DNA from 3 places in the Streptomyces sp. NPDC058877 genome. Region 1 is predicted to be linked to each of the others. Evidence: riboswitches for the same ligand, from Rfam matches in the RefSeq annotation. Region 1 holds a riboswitch; each other region holds the start of a gene.
The links. A riboswitch is a leader RNA that binds a small molecule or an ion and turns the genes downstream of it on or off. The one in region 1 is predicted to bind thiamine pyrophosphate.

Region 1 (5,624 bases):
GACCGGCAGAGCGCGGAAGTGGGCGGAATCCAGAACGCCGTGACCAACCTCGGCGCCTCCGTCGGCACCGCACTGGCCGGATCGATCATGATCGCTGCGCTCACCTCCTCCTTCCTGACCAGCATCGCGCAGAACCCCGCGGTCCCTCCCGACATCAGCAACCAGGCCGCCACCAAGCTGCAGAGCGGAGTTCCCTTCCTGTCGGACGAGCAGCTCCGGACGGCCCTCGACGAGGCCGGCATCGCCCCCGCGGTGACCGATGCCGCGCTGGAGGCCAATGCCGCCGCCCGCCTCGACGGCCTGAGGGCCGCGCTCGCCGTCCTCGCGGGCGCTTCCGTCCTCGCCCTGTTCTTCACCTCCCGCATTCCCACCGCGCCCCCCGGCGCTCCACGGGGCTGACCGCACCGGGCACCGGCGCCTGCCACACTGGTGGCACCGTGCCCGAGCCCGCTGGTGGTACGGGGCGCACGGACGGGGCGAGGACGGCAGACCGCTCCGGACGACGGTCACGGCCCTGCCGGAGGACCGCGATGTGCGGTCCGCGACGACGCGCCTGCGGAGTGATCGTGTCCACTGCCCGCCCCCTGGAACCGCTCCGGACGAGTGACGTCCGGCCGCAACGGGTCTGGTACGCCTCCTACGGCTCCAACATGTACGCGGAACGGCTCGACCAGTACCTCGCAGGAGGGCGACCGCCGGGTTCTAATCGCGTCTACCCGGGATGCCGGGACCGGACCCCTCCCCAGAGATCGGTCGCGGTCACCATGCCCGGGCAGGTCTACTTCGCCACCGAATCCCTCGTGTGGACGGGCGGGCGCGGGTTCTACGACCCGACGGCGGATGGCGTGGCGTGGGCGGTCACGCACCTCATCACGGTCCAGCAGTTCGCGGACGTGGCGGCCCAGGAGATGTACCGCGAGCCGGGCCAGGACGTCGAACTGACCGAAGTCCTGGCCACCGGACGCTCGGAGCGGGGGCCCGGACGCTACGAGACGCTCGTCTGTCCCGGGGCACTTGAGGGCTTGCCGGTCCTGACGTTCACGGCCCCGTGGCGCATGGCGGACACCGGGGTGCGTCGACCTGCGACCGCCTACGTCCGGCAGCTTGCACACGGCCTCAAGGCGTCGTCGGCGTGGAGCGACGAGGAGATTGCCGGCTATCTCTCCGACAGGCCCGGAGCGAGGGGCCATCTGACGCCCGACGCCGTCATGGAACTGCTCGCGGACGGGGCTGGACGGGGCTCCCGGTGAGGAGTGGTGGAGGGGAACCCAAGCCTCTTGGGCGGCCGGGCCATGCGACGATGACACGCGCCAACCCTGCTGCGGTGGGGTTTCCGTCCTTGATCGAGCCGGGTAGCAGGCCGGGGCCGGCGCCGCGAAGCCGATGGCCGGGACCGTCTACGAGATCCACACCGACCGACCGCGAAACCAGTGTGCTCCGGCACCCTTCAAAGGGTTCACGACGGCTGCGGCGCGCCCGTCGGGGAACCGGCGGTCATTCCGCGGGATCGTGAGAACCGGGTGGCGACGGCCCGGACGGCCCCGGACGATTACCGCCGGAGGCCGCAGCCCCTGGGAACTGGGAAGTGTCTGCGACACTGGTAGCACCATGCCCAAGCCCGGAGAACTCACTTTCGTCGCCCCCCGCGGAGCCAAGAAGCCGCCGCGGCACCTGGCCGACCTCACGCCCGCCGAGCGGAAGGAGGCCGTCGCCGCGATCGGCGAGAAGCCGTTCCGCGCCAAGCAGCTGTCCACGCACTACTTCGCGCGGTACGCGCACGACCCCGCCGAGTGGACCGACATCCCGGCCGCCTCGCGGGAGAAGCTGGCCGGAGAGCTGCTGCCCGATCTGATGTCCGTGGTGCGACACATCTCGTGCGACGACGACACCACCCGCAAGACCCTGTGGCGGCTGCACGACGGCACGCTCGTGGAGTCGGTGCTCATGCGCTACCCGGACCGGGTGACCATGTGTATCTCCTCGCAGGCCGGCTGCGGCATGAACTGTCCGTTCTGCGCGACCGGGCAGGCCGGCCTCGACCGGAACCTGTCGACCGCCGAGATCGTGCACCAGATCGTGGACGGGATGCGGGCCCTGCGCGACGGCGAGGTGCCCGGTGGCCCGGCGCGGCTCTCCAACATCGTCTTCATGGGCATGGGCGAGCCGCTCGCCAACTACAAGCGTGTGGTCGGGGCGATCCGCCGGCTCACGGACCCCGAGCCGGACGGGCTCGGGCTGTCGCAGCGCGGCATCACCGTCTCCACCGTCGGTCTCGTGCCGGCGATGCTCCGCTTCGCCGACGAGGGCTTCAAGTGCCGCCTCGCGGTTTCGCTGCACGCCCCGGACGACGAGCTGCGCGACACCCTCGTGCCCGTCAACACGCGGTGGAAGGTGCGGGAGGTCCTGGACGCGGCCTGGGAGTACGCCGAGAAGTCCGGGCGCCGGATCTCCATCGAGTACGCCCTCATCCGGGACATCAACGACCAGGCGTGGCGGGGCGACCTGCTCGGCCGGCTGCTCAAGGGCAAGCGGGTGCACGTCAACCTGATCCCGCTGAACCCGACGCCCGGGTCGAAGTGGACGGCGTCGCGGCCGGAGGACGAGAAGGCCTTCGTCGAGGCCATCGCCCGCCACGGGGTTCCGGTGACCGTTCGGGACACCCGGGGGCAGGAGATCGACGGTGCCTGTGGACAGCTCGCGGCAGCCGAGCGCTGACCTTGTAGTCTGAGCTCGAACACATCTCCATATTCCGACAGGGGAGCGCCACAGCGCTGAGAGTGCGGTCACCGTAGGACCGCAGACCCTCTGAACCTCGCCCAGGTCATTCTGGGTAGGAAGTTCGGTCGTAACTCAAGCTGTTGCGCCCTGCCCGCGTCCGGCCTCCGCCGGGTGCGGGCGGGGCCGCGTCTCTTCCTGGTCACGCCCAGGAGGAAAACCAGTGAGCATCAAGAAGGCCGCTGCCGTCGCGTTCGTCGCGGCGCTCGGCGTCACCGGCCTCGCCGCGTGCGGCACCGAGGACGCGGGGAGCACGGCGGGCAAGACCGACGCGCCCGCGCCCAAGACCGTCACCCTCGTGAGCCACGACTCCTTCAACGCCTCCGAGGAGGTGCTGGCGGAGTTCACGAAGCGGACCGGCTTCAAGGTCAAGGTCCTCAAGAGCGGTGACGCGGGCGAGGCCGTCAACAAGGAGATCCTGACCAAGGGCTCCCCGCAGGGCGACGTCTTCTTCGGCGTCGACAACACGCTGCTGTCCCGCGCCCTCGACAACGGGATCTTCGTCCCGTACCAGGCGAAGGGCCTGGACCGGGTGCCGGCGGCGTACCAGCTCGACGAGGAGCACCGGGTCACCCCGATCGACTCCGGCGACATCTGCGTCAACTACGACAAGGCGTACTTCGAGGGCAAGAAGCTGGCGCCGCCGGTGACCTTCGACGACCTGGCGAAGCCGGAGTACAAGGACCTGCTGGTGGTCGAGAATCCCGAGCGGTCCTCCCCGGGCCTGGGCTTCCTCCTCGGCACGGCCGCCGCCTACGGCGACGAGGGCTGGCCCGAGTACTGGAAGAAGCTGAAGGCCAACGGCGTGAAGACCGTCGACAGCTGGGAGCTCGCCTACAACCAGGAGTTCTCCGGCTCGGCCGGCGGCAAGCAGGCCAAGGGCGATCGGCCGCTCGTGGTGTCGTACGCCTCCAGCCCGCCGGTCGAGGTGCTCTACGGCGAGCCGCAGCCGAAGGTGGCCCCCACCGGGGTCTCCACCGGCACCTGCTTCCGGCAGACCGAGTTCGCGGGCCTGCTGAACGGGGCGAAGAACCCCGAGGGCGGCAAGGCGCTGATCGACTTCCTGATCTCGAAGGAGTTCCAGGAGGACATGCCGCTCCAGATGTTCGTCAACCCGGTGGTGCAGGACGCGGCGCTGCCGGAGCTCTTCACCCAGCACGGCGTGGTCATCGAGAAGCCGGAGACCATGGCGCCCGAGAAGATCGCCGAGAAGCGTGACCCGTGGATCCAGCAGTGGTCGTCGCTCGTCCTGAAGTAGGACGGGGCGTCCGGGGGAACGCGACGCGGCTGGGGCTGATGGCCCTGCCCGTCGCGTTCTTCGGGGTCTTCTTCGCCTGGCCCGTCGTGTCCATCGTGGACCGCGGACTGCGACCCGACGGCGTCTGGCGACTTGGACGGATCGGCGAGACCCTGAGCCGACCGGACATCCTCGACGTGCTCGGCTTCACCGTGTGGCAGGCGTTCGCCTCCACCGGACTCACCCTGCTCGTCGCCCTGCCGGGGGCGTACGTCTTCGCCCGCTTCGACTTCCCCGGCAAGGGAGTGCTGCGGGCCGTCGTCACGGTGCCGTTCGTGTTGCCGACCGTCCTGGTCGGCACGGCGTTCCTGGCGCTCGTCGGGCGGGGCGGGCTCACCGACGAACTGTGGGGGCTGCGGCTCGACACGACGGTGTGGGCGATCCTGCTGGCGCACGTCTTCTTCAACTACGCGGTCGTCGTGCGGACCGTCGGCGGCCTCTGGTCCCAGCTCGATCCCCGTCAGGAGGAGGCCGCCCGGGTGCTCGGGGCTTCCCGCTGGGCGGCCTGGCGGACGGTGACGCTGCCCGCGCTCGTGCCGGCGGTGGCGGCTGCCGCGCTGATGGTCTTCCTCTTCACCTTCACCTCCTTCGGCGTCGTCCAGATCCTCGGCGGGAACGCCTACTCCACCTTGGAGTCGGAGATCTACCGGCAGACCGCACGGCTGCTCGACCTGCCGACGGCGGCCGTCCTGACGCTGGTGCAGTTCGTGGCGGTGGGGATGATCCTCGCCGTGCACGCATGGGCGGTGCGGCGTCGGGAGAGCGCACTGCGGCTCGTCGCGCCGGAGCGCACAGCGCGCAGGCCGAGCGGTGTCGGGCAGTGGGCGCTGCTCGCGGGCGTGCTGCTCTCCGTGGCGCTGTTGATCCTGCTGCCGCTGGGCGTGCTCGTCGAGCGGTCCTTCGCCGGGCCCGACGGCTACGGCACGCGCTACTACCGGGCGCTCGGCTCCCTCGACGAGGCCGGCACCTTCCTCGTCCCGCCCCTGGAAGCGATCGGGAACTCGCTGCGGTACGCGGTGGCCGCCACCGCCCTGGCGGTGCTGATCGGCGGGCTCGCCGCGGCGGCCCTCACCCGGCGGGCCGGGAGGCTGGTGCGGGGCTTCGACGCGCTGTTGATGCTGCCGCTCGGGGTTTCCGCGGTCACCGTCGGCTTCGGTTTCCTCATCACGCTCGACGAGCCGCCGCTCGATCTGCGGGCCAGTTGGATCCTGGTCCCGCTCGCACAGGCCCTGGTGGGCGTTCCCTTCGTGGTGCGGACGATGCTGCCCGTCCTGCGGGCGGTGGACGAGCGCCTGCGGGAGGCGGCGGCCGTGCTCGGGGCCTCGCCGTGGCGGGCCTGGCGGGAGGTCGACCTGCCCATGGTGCGGCGGGCGCTGCTGATCGCGGCCGGTTTCGCGTTCGCGGTGTCGCTCGGCGAGTTCGGGGCGACCGTCTTCATCGCCCGGCCCGACAGCCCGACCCTCCCGGTGGCGGTGGCCCGGTTGCTCGGCCGCCCCGGCGAACTCAACTACGGCCAGGCCATGGCCCTCTCGACGATTCTGATGGTGGTGTG
Region 2 (5,624 bases), on a different contig from region 1:
CCGTCGTCCCGCAGCAGGGTCAGGGTCCCGGACAGTCCCTTGACGACCTTGTCGCCCTGGATGAAGGCGGCGGGTACTTGCAGGGCGTTGTTCGGTCCGCGGCGCACGGCGATGAGCTGGCCTTCCTTGACCAGCTGCCGCACGCGCGTCACCTCGACATCGAGCATCTCCGCGATGTCGGGCAGGTAGAGCCAGGCGGGGACGAGAGCATCGATCTTTACGTCAATCTCGGTCACGGGACAAGCCTGCCATCCCGGACTGACGGCCGGTAGTCGGGCCCTACCGTGCCGCCGCCTTCAGGGGGACGCCGGGGTCGGCGGCGCGCTCCGGGTCGACGGGCACGGCCGCCTCGATGAGCCGGCGGCCCTGCGCCAGGTCGCGGGGGCGGCCGACCGCGAGGAGGGCCACCGGCACCCCGTCCCGCAGCCAGAGCACGGACCAGGACGCGTCGGCGGGGTCTCCGCGCCACAGCATCCCGTCGGCGCCCTCGTGGTGTCCCGCGTACTGGACGAAGCGTCCGAACTGCTCGGACCAGAAGTACGGCACCGGGTCGTAGGGCGCGTCGTCGGCGCCGGTGATCGCCGCGGCGACCGTGCGCGGGCCCTGGAGGGCGTTGTCCCAGTGGTGGACGAGGAGGCGCCTTCCGTAACGGGCCGAGGGAAAGGAGGCGCAGTCCCCGACCGCGTACACGTCGGGCAGGGAGGTGCGCAGGCGGTCATCGGCGGTGACGGCGCCGTCCGGGTCGAGGGCGATGCCGGAGCCGGTGAGCCAGTGCGTGGCGGGGCGGGCACCGATGCCGACCACGACGGCGTCGGCGGGGAGCTCCCGGCCGTCGGCCAGGACGACGCGGCCGGGCCGGACGGCGTCCACGCGCGCGCGGGTCAGGAGGGCGGCGCCGCTCTCCCCGTACCAGGCGGCCATCGGAGTGGCGACCTCGGCGGGCAGGACCCCGGCGAGCGGCCGGTCGGCGGCTTCGACGACGGTGACGGCGCAGCCCGCCCCGCGCGCGGCGGTGGCGAATTCGGCGCCGATCCAGCCGGCGCCGACGACCACGACGGAACGACGGTGCTCCAGGACGGGGCCGAGGCGCACGGCGTCATCGAGGGTGCGCAGCAGGTGGACCCCCGGGACGCCTTCGGCGCCGGGGAGGGTGACGGGGTGGGCGCCGGTGGCGATGACCAGGGTGTCGTACGCGACGGGTCCGGACTCGGTGTCGATCTGGTGGTCGGTGGCGCGCAGTCCGGTGACGTCGAGGCCGAGGCGGAGGTCGATCCCGAGGTCTTCGAAGTCGACCTCGAAGGCGGAGCCCTCGGCCTTGCCGAGGAGGACCGCCTTGGAGAGCGGGGGCCGGTCGTAGGGCTGGTGGGGTTCGGCCCCGATGAGGGTCACGGGGCCGGTGAAGCCCTGCTCGCGCAGGGCGACGGCGGTCTGGACGCCCGCCATTCCGGCGCCGACGATCACGACGTGCTGCTGGGCCTGCTTCTGCTCGCTCACCCGCCCACCCTATGCATCTAACGATTCATCAGAAAAGTGAGGGGGCGGGAGGGTCTGTGGCCCTCCGACCGCGTCGGGCTAGTCTGACGGGCGTAAAGCACTCGCGGGAGCCCGGACGACCGGGCTGAGAGGGAGGCTGGGACGGCCTCCGACCGTACGAACCTGATCCGGGTCATGCCGGCGAAGGGAGGGGCTGGACGCCCATGCGTTCTTCCGATGTCCTCGTGGTCGGGGGCGGCATCATCGGCCTGGTCACGGCCTGGCGGGCCGCACAGCGCGGACTGCGCACCGCCGTCGTCGACCCCGATCCGGGCGGCGGGGCCGCGCAGGTCGCGGCCGGGATGCTCGCCGCCGTCACCGAACTGCACTACGGCGAGGAGACCCTGCTCGGGCTCAACCTCGCCTCCGCCGCCCGCTACCCCTCGTTCGTCGCCGAGCTGGAGGACCACACCGGCCATGACGTCGGCTACCGCGCCTGTGGCACCCTCGCCGTCGCGCTCGACGCCGATGACCGCGCCCACCTGCGCGAACTGCACGCCCTCCAGACCCGCTGCGGTCTGGTCTCGGAATGGCTCAGCGGCCGGGACTGCCGCCGACTGGAGCCGATGCTGGCACCCGGCGTCCGGGGCGGACTCCGGGTCGACGGCGACCACCAGGTCGACCCGCGCCGGCTGACCGCCGCGCTCCTCCTCGCCTGCGAACGGGCCGGGGTCGTCTTCCACCGCACCCTCGCGGAGCGGCTCGCGGTGGTGCGGGACCGGGCGCGCGGCGTGGTGCTCGCCGGTGGCGGGGAACTGGCGGGCGACCAGGTCGTGCTCGCCGCGGGCAGCCTCAGTGGACGTCTGGCAGGCGTTCCGGAGGAGGCACTGCCGCCGGTCCGCCCCGTGAAGGGCCAGGTCCTGCGGCTCCGGGTGCCGGCCGCGTACGCCCCCTTCCTCTCCCGCACCGTCCGGGCCGTCGTCCGCGGCAGCCACGTCTACCTGGTGCCCCGCGAGAACGGCGAGCTCGTGGTCGGCGCCACCAGCGAGGAACTGGGCTGGGACACGACGGTGACGGCGGGCGGGGTGTACGAGTTGCTGCGCGACGCCCATGAGCTCGTCCCCGGCATCACCGAACTGCCGCTCACCGAGACCCGGGCCGGACTGCGCCCCGGATCCCCGGACAACGCGCCGCTGCTCGGCCCCAGCGCCCTGCCGGGCCTCCACCTGGCCACCGGCCACTACCGCAACGGGGTCCTGCTGACGCCCGTCACCGGCGACGCCCTGGCGGAGGTGCTCACCACGGGCGCCCTGCCGGACGAGGCACTCCCCTTCGCCCCCCGCCGTTTCTCTCCCGCACACCAGGAGCAGCCCGCATGAACGTGTCCGTGAACGGAGAGGCCCGCGAATTCACGGGTCCCCTCTCCCTCGACGTCCTGGTCGCCACCCTGACCACGGCCCCCTCCGGGGTCGCGGCGGCGCTCAACGAGACGGTCGTGCCGCGCGGTGCGTGGGCCACGACGCTCCTCGGCGAGGGCGACCGGGTGGAGGTTCTCACCGCGGTGCAGGGGGGTTGAGCGCGATGTCCGACGACGCGTTCGTCCTCGGCGGCACGGAGTTCTCCTCCCGGCTCGTCATGGGCACCGGCGGCGCCCCCAGCCTCGACGTGCTGGAGCGCGCCCTCGTCGCCAGCGGCACGGAGCTGACCACCGTCGCCATGCGGCGCCTGGACCCCACGGTCCGGGGCTCGGTCCTCTCGGTCCTGGAGCGGCTCGGCATCCGGGTCCTGCCCAACACCGCGGGCTGCTTCACCGCGGGCGAGGCCGTCCTGACCGCACGGCTCGCCCGGGAGGCTCTCGGCACCGACTGGATCAAGCTGGAGGTGGTCGCCGACGAGCGGACCCTGCTGCCGGACGGCGAGGAGCTCCTCGCCGCGGCCGAGACCCTCGTCGACGACGGCTTCACCGTGCTCCCCTACACCAATGACGACCCGGTCCTCGCCCGGAAGCTGGAGGACGTCGGCTGTGCGGCGATCATGCCGCTCGGTTCCCCCATCGGATCCGGGCTCGGCATCCGCAACCCGCACAACTTCCAGCTGATCACGGAGCGGGCGGGGGTCCCGGTGATCCTCGACGCCGGGGCGGGCACCGCGTCGGACGCGACGCTCGCGATGGAGCTGGGGTGCGCGGCGGTGATGCTCGCATCGGCGGTGACCCGCGCGCAGGAGCCCGTCCTGATGGCGGCGGCCATGCGGCACGCGGTCGAAGCGGGACGACTGGCCCACCGCGCGGGACGCATCCCCCGGCGCCACTTCGCCGAGGCCTCGTCCCCCGTGCAGGGCCGCGCCCGTCTGGACCCCGAACGCCCGGCCTTCTGAGCCGCGCACGGCGGACCGGGCCGGCCACGGCTCGCCCGGAAGCCGATCGCACGCGGCTCCCGAGAAGGCGGCGCCGTACGGGTCGGCGGGGGCGGGCACTCGTCACAGGTGCGCTGCAGTCCCGACGCACCCGCGCGGGCGCCCCGCCCCCGGCTCGTAGACTCGACGTCGTGGACACGACCCTTCAGGACCCCCTCGTCGGGCGGCTGCTCGACGGCCGCTACCGCATCGACGCGCGCATCGCCGTGGGCGGGATGGCCACGGTCTACCGGGCCGTGGACACCCGTCTCGACCGCGTCCTCGCGCTCAAGGTGATGCACCCCTCCCTGGCCGCCGACGCCGCCTTCGTCGAGCGGTTCATCCGCGAGGCGAAGTCCGTGGCCCGGCTCGCGCACCCGAACGTCGTCGGCGTCTTCGACCAGGGCGCCGAGGGCGCGTACGTCTACCTCGCGATGGAGTACGTCGCCGGCTGCACCCTCCGCGACGTCCTGCGCGAGCGCGGCGCCCTCACGCCGCGGGCCGCCCTGGACATCCTGGAGCCGGTGCTCGCCGCGCTCGGTGCCGCGCACCGGGCCGGCTTCGTGCACCGGGACATGAAGCCGGAGAACGTCCTGATAGGGGATGACGGGCGGGTCAAGGTCGCCGACTTCGGCCTGGTGCGGGCCGTGGGCTCGGCGACCGCCGTCACCGGCCCGGTCCTCGGCACCGTCTCGTACCTCGCACCGGAGCAGATCGAGTACGGCACCGCCGATCCCAGCGCCGACGTGTACGCCTGCGGCGTCGTCCTCTACGAGATGCTGACCGGCGGCAAGCCGCACGGGGGAGAGACCCCGGGGCAGGTCCTCTACCAGCACCTGAACACCGACGTGCCGGCCCCCTCGGCCGTCGTGCCCGGGCTCGCCCCGGCACTGGACGGGCTGGTCACAGCCGCCACGGCCCGTGCTCCCGAGGCCCGCCCGCAGGATGCGGTGGCCCTGCTCGCCCTGCTCCGGGAGACCCGTGCCGGGCTCGACGACGAGCAGTTGGACGCGCTACCCCCTCAGGCGCGCTCCGGGACCCGGGACACCGCCGAGGACCGGACCAGCGTGATCGCCCGGCCCGTGCCCACGACGGCGGGCGGCACCCAGCCGGTGCTGCACACCAACCGGCTGCCCGCCCCCGAAGCCCCTCCGGCATCCGGGGGTGCCCGCAGGCTCCCGCCGCGCGGCCCCCTCCTCGTCGTCGCCGTCGTGCTGCTCGCCCTCGGCCTGGGCACCGGCGTCTGGTACATCAATTCCGGCCAGTTCACCCGCGTGCCGGCCGTCCTGGGCCAGTCCGAGGCCGCCGCGACGAAGCGCATCACCGACGCCGGTCTGGACGTCGGCACGACGAAGCGCGACTTCAGCGACGTGTACGAACGGGGCACGGTGATGGCCGTCGACCCGGAGCCCGGCGAGCGCGTCCGGGGCAACAGCACGGTCGCCCTCACCCTCTCGCGCGGCCCAAAGGTCGTGAAGGTGCCCAACCTCAGGAACAAACCGCTCGCGGAGGCCAGGCGCATCCTGGAGCAGGAGGGACTGGCTCCCGGAATGGTGACCCGCGCCTTCAGCGACTCCGTCGAGCAGGGCGCCGTGATCAGCACCGATCCCGAGCCCGGCACCGAGCGCAGCCCCGACTCGGCCGTCGCCCTGGTCGTGAGCAAGGGCTCTCCGATCGACGTGCCCGACGTCAGCGGCAAGACCGTCGCCGAGGCCACGGCCCTCCTCCAGGGCGAAGGACTCACCGTCAAGGTCGCC
Region 3 (5,624 bases), on a different contig from region 1:
TGGTGGGTGAAGTGGGTCGCCATACCTGCCCTCGCCCTGATCGTCTTCGGGGGGCTGATCACCAGTGTCCTGGCCTTCGTGGTCGGGCTTCTCTTCAAGGTGCTGCTCTTCGTGGCGCTCGTCGCCGGACTGGTCTACGTCGTGCGGAAGTTCAGTTCGTCCTCCCGGTCCCGTGAGGACTGGTAGCACCTGCTGCCGATCGGCGTGAAGGCAGCGGGGCCATTAGCCCGGGCGGGGGAACGCGCTGGTCGAATCAGGGGAGGGTCCCCAGGGCTGCCACTACAGTGGAATCTCTCCGCCGTGTTGGGGACTACGGGCGTAGATCTCCGTACTGAGCAGCGGTTTCCCAGGCCCGGCGGTGCGCGGGGGCGGCCCCCGCGGGCGGGTGCGTTGCATCCGTCGTCACGCCTGGGGGTGACCTTTGGCCACGGCTACGCAGACGGCAGCACCTACCCTGATCAGCTCGGTACAGCGGGCGCTGAGACTCCTGGAGGCGGTCGCCTCCCACGTGGAGGGTGCCCCGGCCAAGCAGCTCGCCCGTGAGACGGGCCTTCCCCTGCCGACCACCTACCACCTACTCCGCACCCTGACGCACGAGGGCTATCTGGTCCGGGAGAAGGGCGTGTTCGTCCTGGGGGACGCCGCCGTTCGGCTGGCCAGTGGCGGAGCTTTGCAGAATCGTCGCACCAAGATCGAAAACTCCCTTGCCCGTTGGCGGGACGAGATCGGCGTCCCCATCTACTTCGCCCTCTACCGGGAGGGTGAAGTAGAGCTGGTTGCCGTTGCCGACACCCCCTCCGCCCCCGCGGTGGAGGAGTGGGCAGACTTCCGGGAGACCGCCCATGCCCATGCGATCGGCCAGTGCCTGCTGAGCCAACTCGATCTGAAATCCCGTCAAGACCACCTTGATCGCCACCCGGTTGAATCCATCACTCCGTATACGGTGCGTAACCGCCGTGTTCTTTTGGAGCGTTTGGGCGATTTGGGGCGAATGGATGCTCTAGTGGAGCGTCAGGAATATGCACTAGGCACGGTTTGTGCCGCCATCCCCATCACGGTGGGCTCTGCGGTGGCCGCAATGGCGATTTCCCTCCCCCTTCACCAGCAAGAACAGTTGCTCCCCGCAGTCGAGCGACTACGCAAAGAGATCGGTAGGCTCTTCGGTTCACTCGCGTTCTCTATCAGTATCTGAAAAATCACTCCTTGTGATCTGCTAGCGGGTGCAGCACGATTGCGTCAAGAGGGCCATGGTGGATCATTCCTGGCCGTTTCGGTCACAGCTTTCAGCAGCTGTGCTCACACAACTGCTTCATCTACTGCGGGGTACATGATGCGAGAGTCGGTTCAGGCCGAGGTCCTGATGAGCTTCCTCGTCTCCGAGGAGCTCTCCTTCAAGATCCCGGTCGAACTCCGGTATGAGACCCGGGATCCCTACGCGGTGCGGATGACCTTCCACCTCCCCGGGGACGCGCCCGTGACCTGGGCGTTCGGGAGGGAACTGCTGCTCGACGGGATCAACCGGCCGAGCGGTGACGGCGATGTGCACATCGCCCCGACCGAGCCGGAAGGACTCTCGGACGTTTCGATCAGGCTGCAAGTGGGCGGTGATCGTGCACTGTTCCGTGCCAGTGCGCCTCCGTTGGTCGCCTTCCTCGACCGAACGGACAAGCTGGTTCCGCTCGGTCAGGAATGGGCGCTCGGTGACTTCGAGGACCACCTGGAGGCCGCGCTGGGCCGGATCCTGGCCGAAGAGAACGCCGGCCCGGCCTGAGCCCCCTACTTGGCGCGGCGCCGCCTGCCCCGCCGAGCCGCCGCGGGCTTCCCCCCCTCGGAGCCCGGTCGGTCCGCGGAGACGACCAGGGCCGCGAGCGCCGTGGTGACCGGCACGGACGCCACCAACCCGATCGATCCCACCAGCGTCCGGACGATCTCCTCGGCCACCAACTCGCTGTTGGCCACCGTCCCCATGCTGCTCTGCGCGATGGAGAAGAGCAGCAGGAGCGGCAGGGCCGCACCCGCATACGCGAGGACCAGCGTGTTCACGACCGAGGCGATGTGGTCGCGGCCGATCCTGATGCCGGCCCGGTAAAGGCCGCGCGGACCCATGCCCGGATCCGCCTGGTGCAGTTCCCAGACGGCAGAGGTCTGGGTCACCGTCACGTCGTCCAGTACGCCGAGCGAGCCGATGATGACCCCGGCCAGCAGCAGACCGGACATGTCGATCTCCGGGTACAGGCCGTGGATCAAACCGGTGTTGTCATCGGTGTTCCCGCTGAGCGCGGCCCAGTCGATGAAGAGCGAGCCGAGCAGACCGATCAGCAGCAGCGAGATCAGCGTGCCGAGCACCGCGACCGAGGTGCGGGCCGACAGGCCGTGGCACATGTAGAGCGCGATCAGCATGATCGCACTCGACCCGACCACCGCCACGACCAGTGGATTCGATCCCTGCAGGATGGCCGGCAGGATGAAGAGCGTCAGCACCAGGAAGCTCACGGCCAGCGCGATGAGCGCCATCACCCCCCGCATCCGGCCGACCACCACGACCGCCACGGCGAAGATGCCGGCGAGGAGTGCCATCGGCAGTTTCCGGTTCACATCGGTCACCGAGTACTGCAGGTCGTGCGGGGCGTCAGGGGCGTACGCCACCACCACGCCCTGTCCCTCGTGTAGTTGGCGCGGCGCGTCCGGCTGCACGATCTCGACGAAGGTGCGCCCCTCGTCCGGGCCGGTGGTCACCTTCACGGTCGCCTTCTTGCACTGCCCCTGTTGCGCGTTGACCGCCTCGCGGCCCTCCGGCGTGGAGGTGTCGCCGGTCGGCGGGACCTGGGCGGCGTTCACGTCCGCGCAGTCGACGCGCTCGACGGAGACGACCTCGCCCTGTTGGGTCTGCCGGTCGAAGCCGACCCCGGTGCGCTCGTGCGCCGGGGTGCCGCCCGGCCACAGGACCACCAGCCCCACCGCGACCGCGGTGGCGAAGGGGATCAGAACCGCGGCGATCACCTTGCGCAGATGCCGTGAGACGGGCTCGGCGGGACCGTGGCCGTGGGCGTGGGAGTGCCCGTGGCCATGAGGTTCGGGGGTGCGCTGGGGGGAAGTCACCGACCGATCATCGCAAGAACGCGCGGGGGCCCACTGTTCAGCACGCCCGGAATGACGCTAGCGTGGTGCCACCTTTGCACACGCGGGAGCTCGGAGCACCGGGCTGAGAGGGCGCTGATCACCGTACGTACGGACCGATGTCCGTACGGGAAGAGGCTGCGCCGACCGCCGAACCTGTTACCGGGTAATGCCGGCGTAGGGAGATCGGTCTCATGACCATTCAGGATGCACGCACGCCTGCCTCCGACCAGAACGACCAGGGCGAGCGCACGCCGGGCTGGCACAAGGGGTACATCGAGGGCTCCCGCCCCGACCTCCGGGTGCCCGTCCGGCAGGTGCACCTCACCAACGGCAAGGACGTCACCCTGTACGACACGTCCGGTCCGTACACCGACCCCGCCATCGACACCGATGTCCGGCGGGGCCTTTCCCCGCTGCGCGAGAACTGGATCATCGCGCGCGGCGACACCGAAGAGTACGCGGGCCGTCCGGTCCGCCCCGAGGACGACGGCATCAAGCACACCTCTCCGCGGGGCGGGGGGCTGAAGAACCTCGATGCCGTCTTCCCCGGCCGCCCGCGCCTGCCGCGCCGGGGACGGGAGGGGCAGGCGGTGACCCAGCTCGCGTACGCCCGCCGGGGTGAGGTCACCCCGGAGATGGAGTACGTGGCGATCCGCGAGAACGTCTCCCCCGAGGTCGTACGGGAGGAGATCGCCGCGGGCCGCGCCGTCTTGCCGGCGAACGTCAACCACCCGGAGATCGAGCCGATGATCATCGGCAAGCGGTTCCTGGTGAAGGTCAACGCCAACATCGGCAACTCCGCCGTCACCTCCTCCATCGAGGAGGAGGTGGAGAAGATGACCTGGGCGACCCGCTGGGGTGCCGACACGGTCATGGACCTGTCCACCGGTCGCAACATCCACACCACCCGCGAATGGGTGCTGCGGAACTCGCCCGTGCCGATCGGAACCGTGCCGCTCTACCAGGCGCTGGAGAAGGTCGACGGCAAGGCCGAGGAGCTGACCTGGGAGATCTACAAGGACACGGTCATCGAGCAGGCCGAGCAGGGCGTCGACTACATGACGGTGCACGCCGGCGTGCTGCTGCCCTACGTGCCGCTCACCGCACGCCGCAAGACCGGCATCGTCTCCCGCGGTGGTTCGATCATGGCTGCTTGGTGCCTCGCGCACCACAAGGAGAACTTCCTCTACACGAACTTCGAGGAGCTCTGCGAGATCCTGGCGGCGTACGACGTCACCTACTCGCTCGGCGACGGCCTGCGTCCCGGCTCGATCGCGGACGCCAACGACGATGCGCAGTTCGCGGAGCTGCGCACGCTGGGTGAGCTGAACACGATCGCCAAGCGGCACAACGTGCAGACGATGATCGAGGGCCCGGGCCACGTCCCGATGCACAAGATCAAGGAGAACATCGACCTCCAGCAGGAGATCTGCGAGGAGGCGCCGTTCTACACGCTCGGCCCGCTCACCACGGACGTCGCGCCCGCGTACGACCACATCACCTCGGGCATCGGCGCGGCGATGATCGCCTGGTGGGGCACCGCGATGCTCTGCTACGTCACGCCCAAGGAGCACCTGGGCCTGCCGAACAAGGACGACGTGAAGACGGGCGTCATCACGTACAAGATCGCGGCGCACGCGGCCGATCTCGCCAAGGGGCACCCGGGCGCACAGGAGTGGGACGACGCGCTCTCGGACGCGCGGTTCGAGTTCCGTTGGGAGGACCAGTTCAACCTGGCGCTCGACCCGGACACCGCGCGGGAGTACCACGACGAGACGCTTCCCGCGGAGCCCGCGAAGACCGCGCACTTCTGTTCGATGTGCGGTCCGAAGTTCTGCTCGATGAAGATCAGCAGGAGCATCACCGAACAGTTCGGCGGGGAAGCGGACGCCACCCCGGAGGAGATCGAGGCCGGGATGCTGGAGAAGTCCAAGGAGTTCGCGGCGAGCGGCAACCGCGTCTACCTGCCGCTGGCGGACTGACCCGGACACGGCGCCGCCCCTGAGGTCCTCGTCCCCGGGGCGGCGTTTCGCCGTTCGTCGCCCGGGCGCGTCGCGAAGCCCCTCACCGGCCCGTCCTCCGGGCGGACGGAGTCGAGTGCACAACACGCCCCGGCGGCCCCGTCGTGCGCATGCCCGGTGGGGTGACGGCCCGGCTCTGCGGAAGCGTGACCCGGCTCCTTGTCGCGAGGGGCCGACCGCTCGTTCTCAGGGCTGGGTTCCGTCCGGCGGGGTGGTCGCGGCGAGGGCGTCGCGGAAGAAGGGGAGCATGCCGCGCTCCAGGAGGGCGTGGCGCCAGGCCTCCCGGGCGAGCGAGAGCTCGTCGTCGACCGCAGCGGTTCCGTCCACTGCGGCAGGGCTGTTGCGCAGGGCGGTCAGCAGGAGGCCGATGCCCGCGCAGAGCAGACCGGCGGCGGCGAGGGCGGCGAAGACCAAGCCGGCCGTCAGCAGGGTCTCGCCGAAGACCGTGGTGGGGGCGAAGGCGTGCAGGACCGCCCCGACCAC

Region 2: another riboswitch for thiamine pyrophosphate. It lies ahead of thiO (glycine oxidase ThiO); the one in region 1 lies ahead of ACFW2Y_RS24535 (thiamine ABC transporter substrate binding subunit).
Region 3: another riboswitch for thiamine pyrophosphate. It lies ahead of thiC (phosphomethylpyrimidine synthase ThiC); the one in region 1 lies ahead of ACFW2Y_RS24535 (thiamine ABC transporter substrate binding subunit).

The regions. Positions count from the first base shown of each region.
Region 1 covers NZ_JBHYMF010000120.1:14,034-19,657, reverse strand. Annotated here, with positions in the region: gene ACFW2Y_RS24550 (MFS transporter) at 1-399, shown strand, start outside; gene ACFW2Y_RS24545 (histone deacetylase) at 567-1,250, shown strand; gene rlmN (23S rRNA (adenine(2503)-C(2))-methyltransferase RlmN) at 1,609-2,715, shown strand; TPP riboswitch at 2,745-2,855, shown strand; gene ACFW2Y_RS24535 (thiamine ABC transporter substrate binding subunit) at 2,939-4,033, shown strand; gene ACFW2Y_RS24530 (ABC transporter permease) at 4,072-5,624, shown strand, end outside.
Region 2 covers NZ_JBHYMF010000114.1:16,378-22,001, reverse strand. Annotated here, with positions in the region: gene ACFW2Y_RS23935 (Rv2175c family DNA-binding protein) at 1-236, opposite strand, end outside; gene ACFW2Y_RS23930 (NAD(P)/FAD-dependent oxidoreductase) at 280-1,443, opposite strand; TPP riboswitch at 1,588-1,700, shown strand; gene thiO (glycine oxidase ThiO) at 1,698-2,852, shown strand; gene thiS (sulfur carrier protein ThiS) at 2,849-3,049, shown strand; gene ACFW2Y_RS23915 (thiazole synthase) at 3,055-3,849, shown strand; gene pknB (Stk1 family PASTA domain-containing Ser/Thr kinase) at 4,020-5,624, shown strand, end outside.
Region 3 covers NZ_JBHYMF010000005.1:69,475-75,098, reverse strand. Annotated here, with positions in the region: gene ACFW2Y_RS02580 (DUF5326 family protein) at 1-186, shown strand, start outside; gene ACFW2Y_RS02575 (IclR family transcriptional regulator) at 422-1,192, shown strand; gene ACFW2Y_RS02570 (SsgA family sporulation/cell division regulator) at 1,331-1,771, shown strand; gene ACFW2Y_RS02565 (YibE/F family protein) at 1,777-3,099, opposite strand; TPP riboswitch at 3,172-3,318, shown strand; gene thiC (phosphomethylpyrimidine synthase ThiC) at 3,312-5,102, shown strand; gene ACFW2Y_RS02555 (hypothetical protein) at 5,328-5,624, opposite strand, start outside.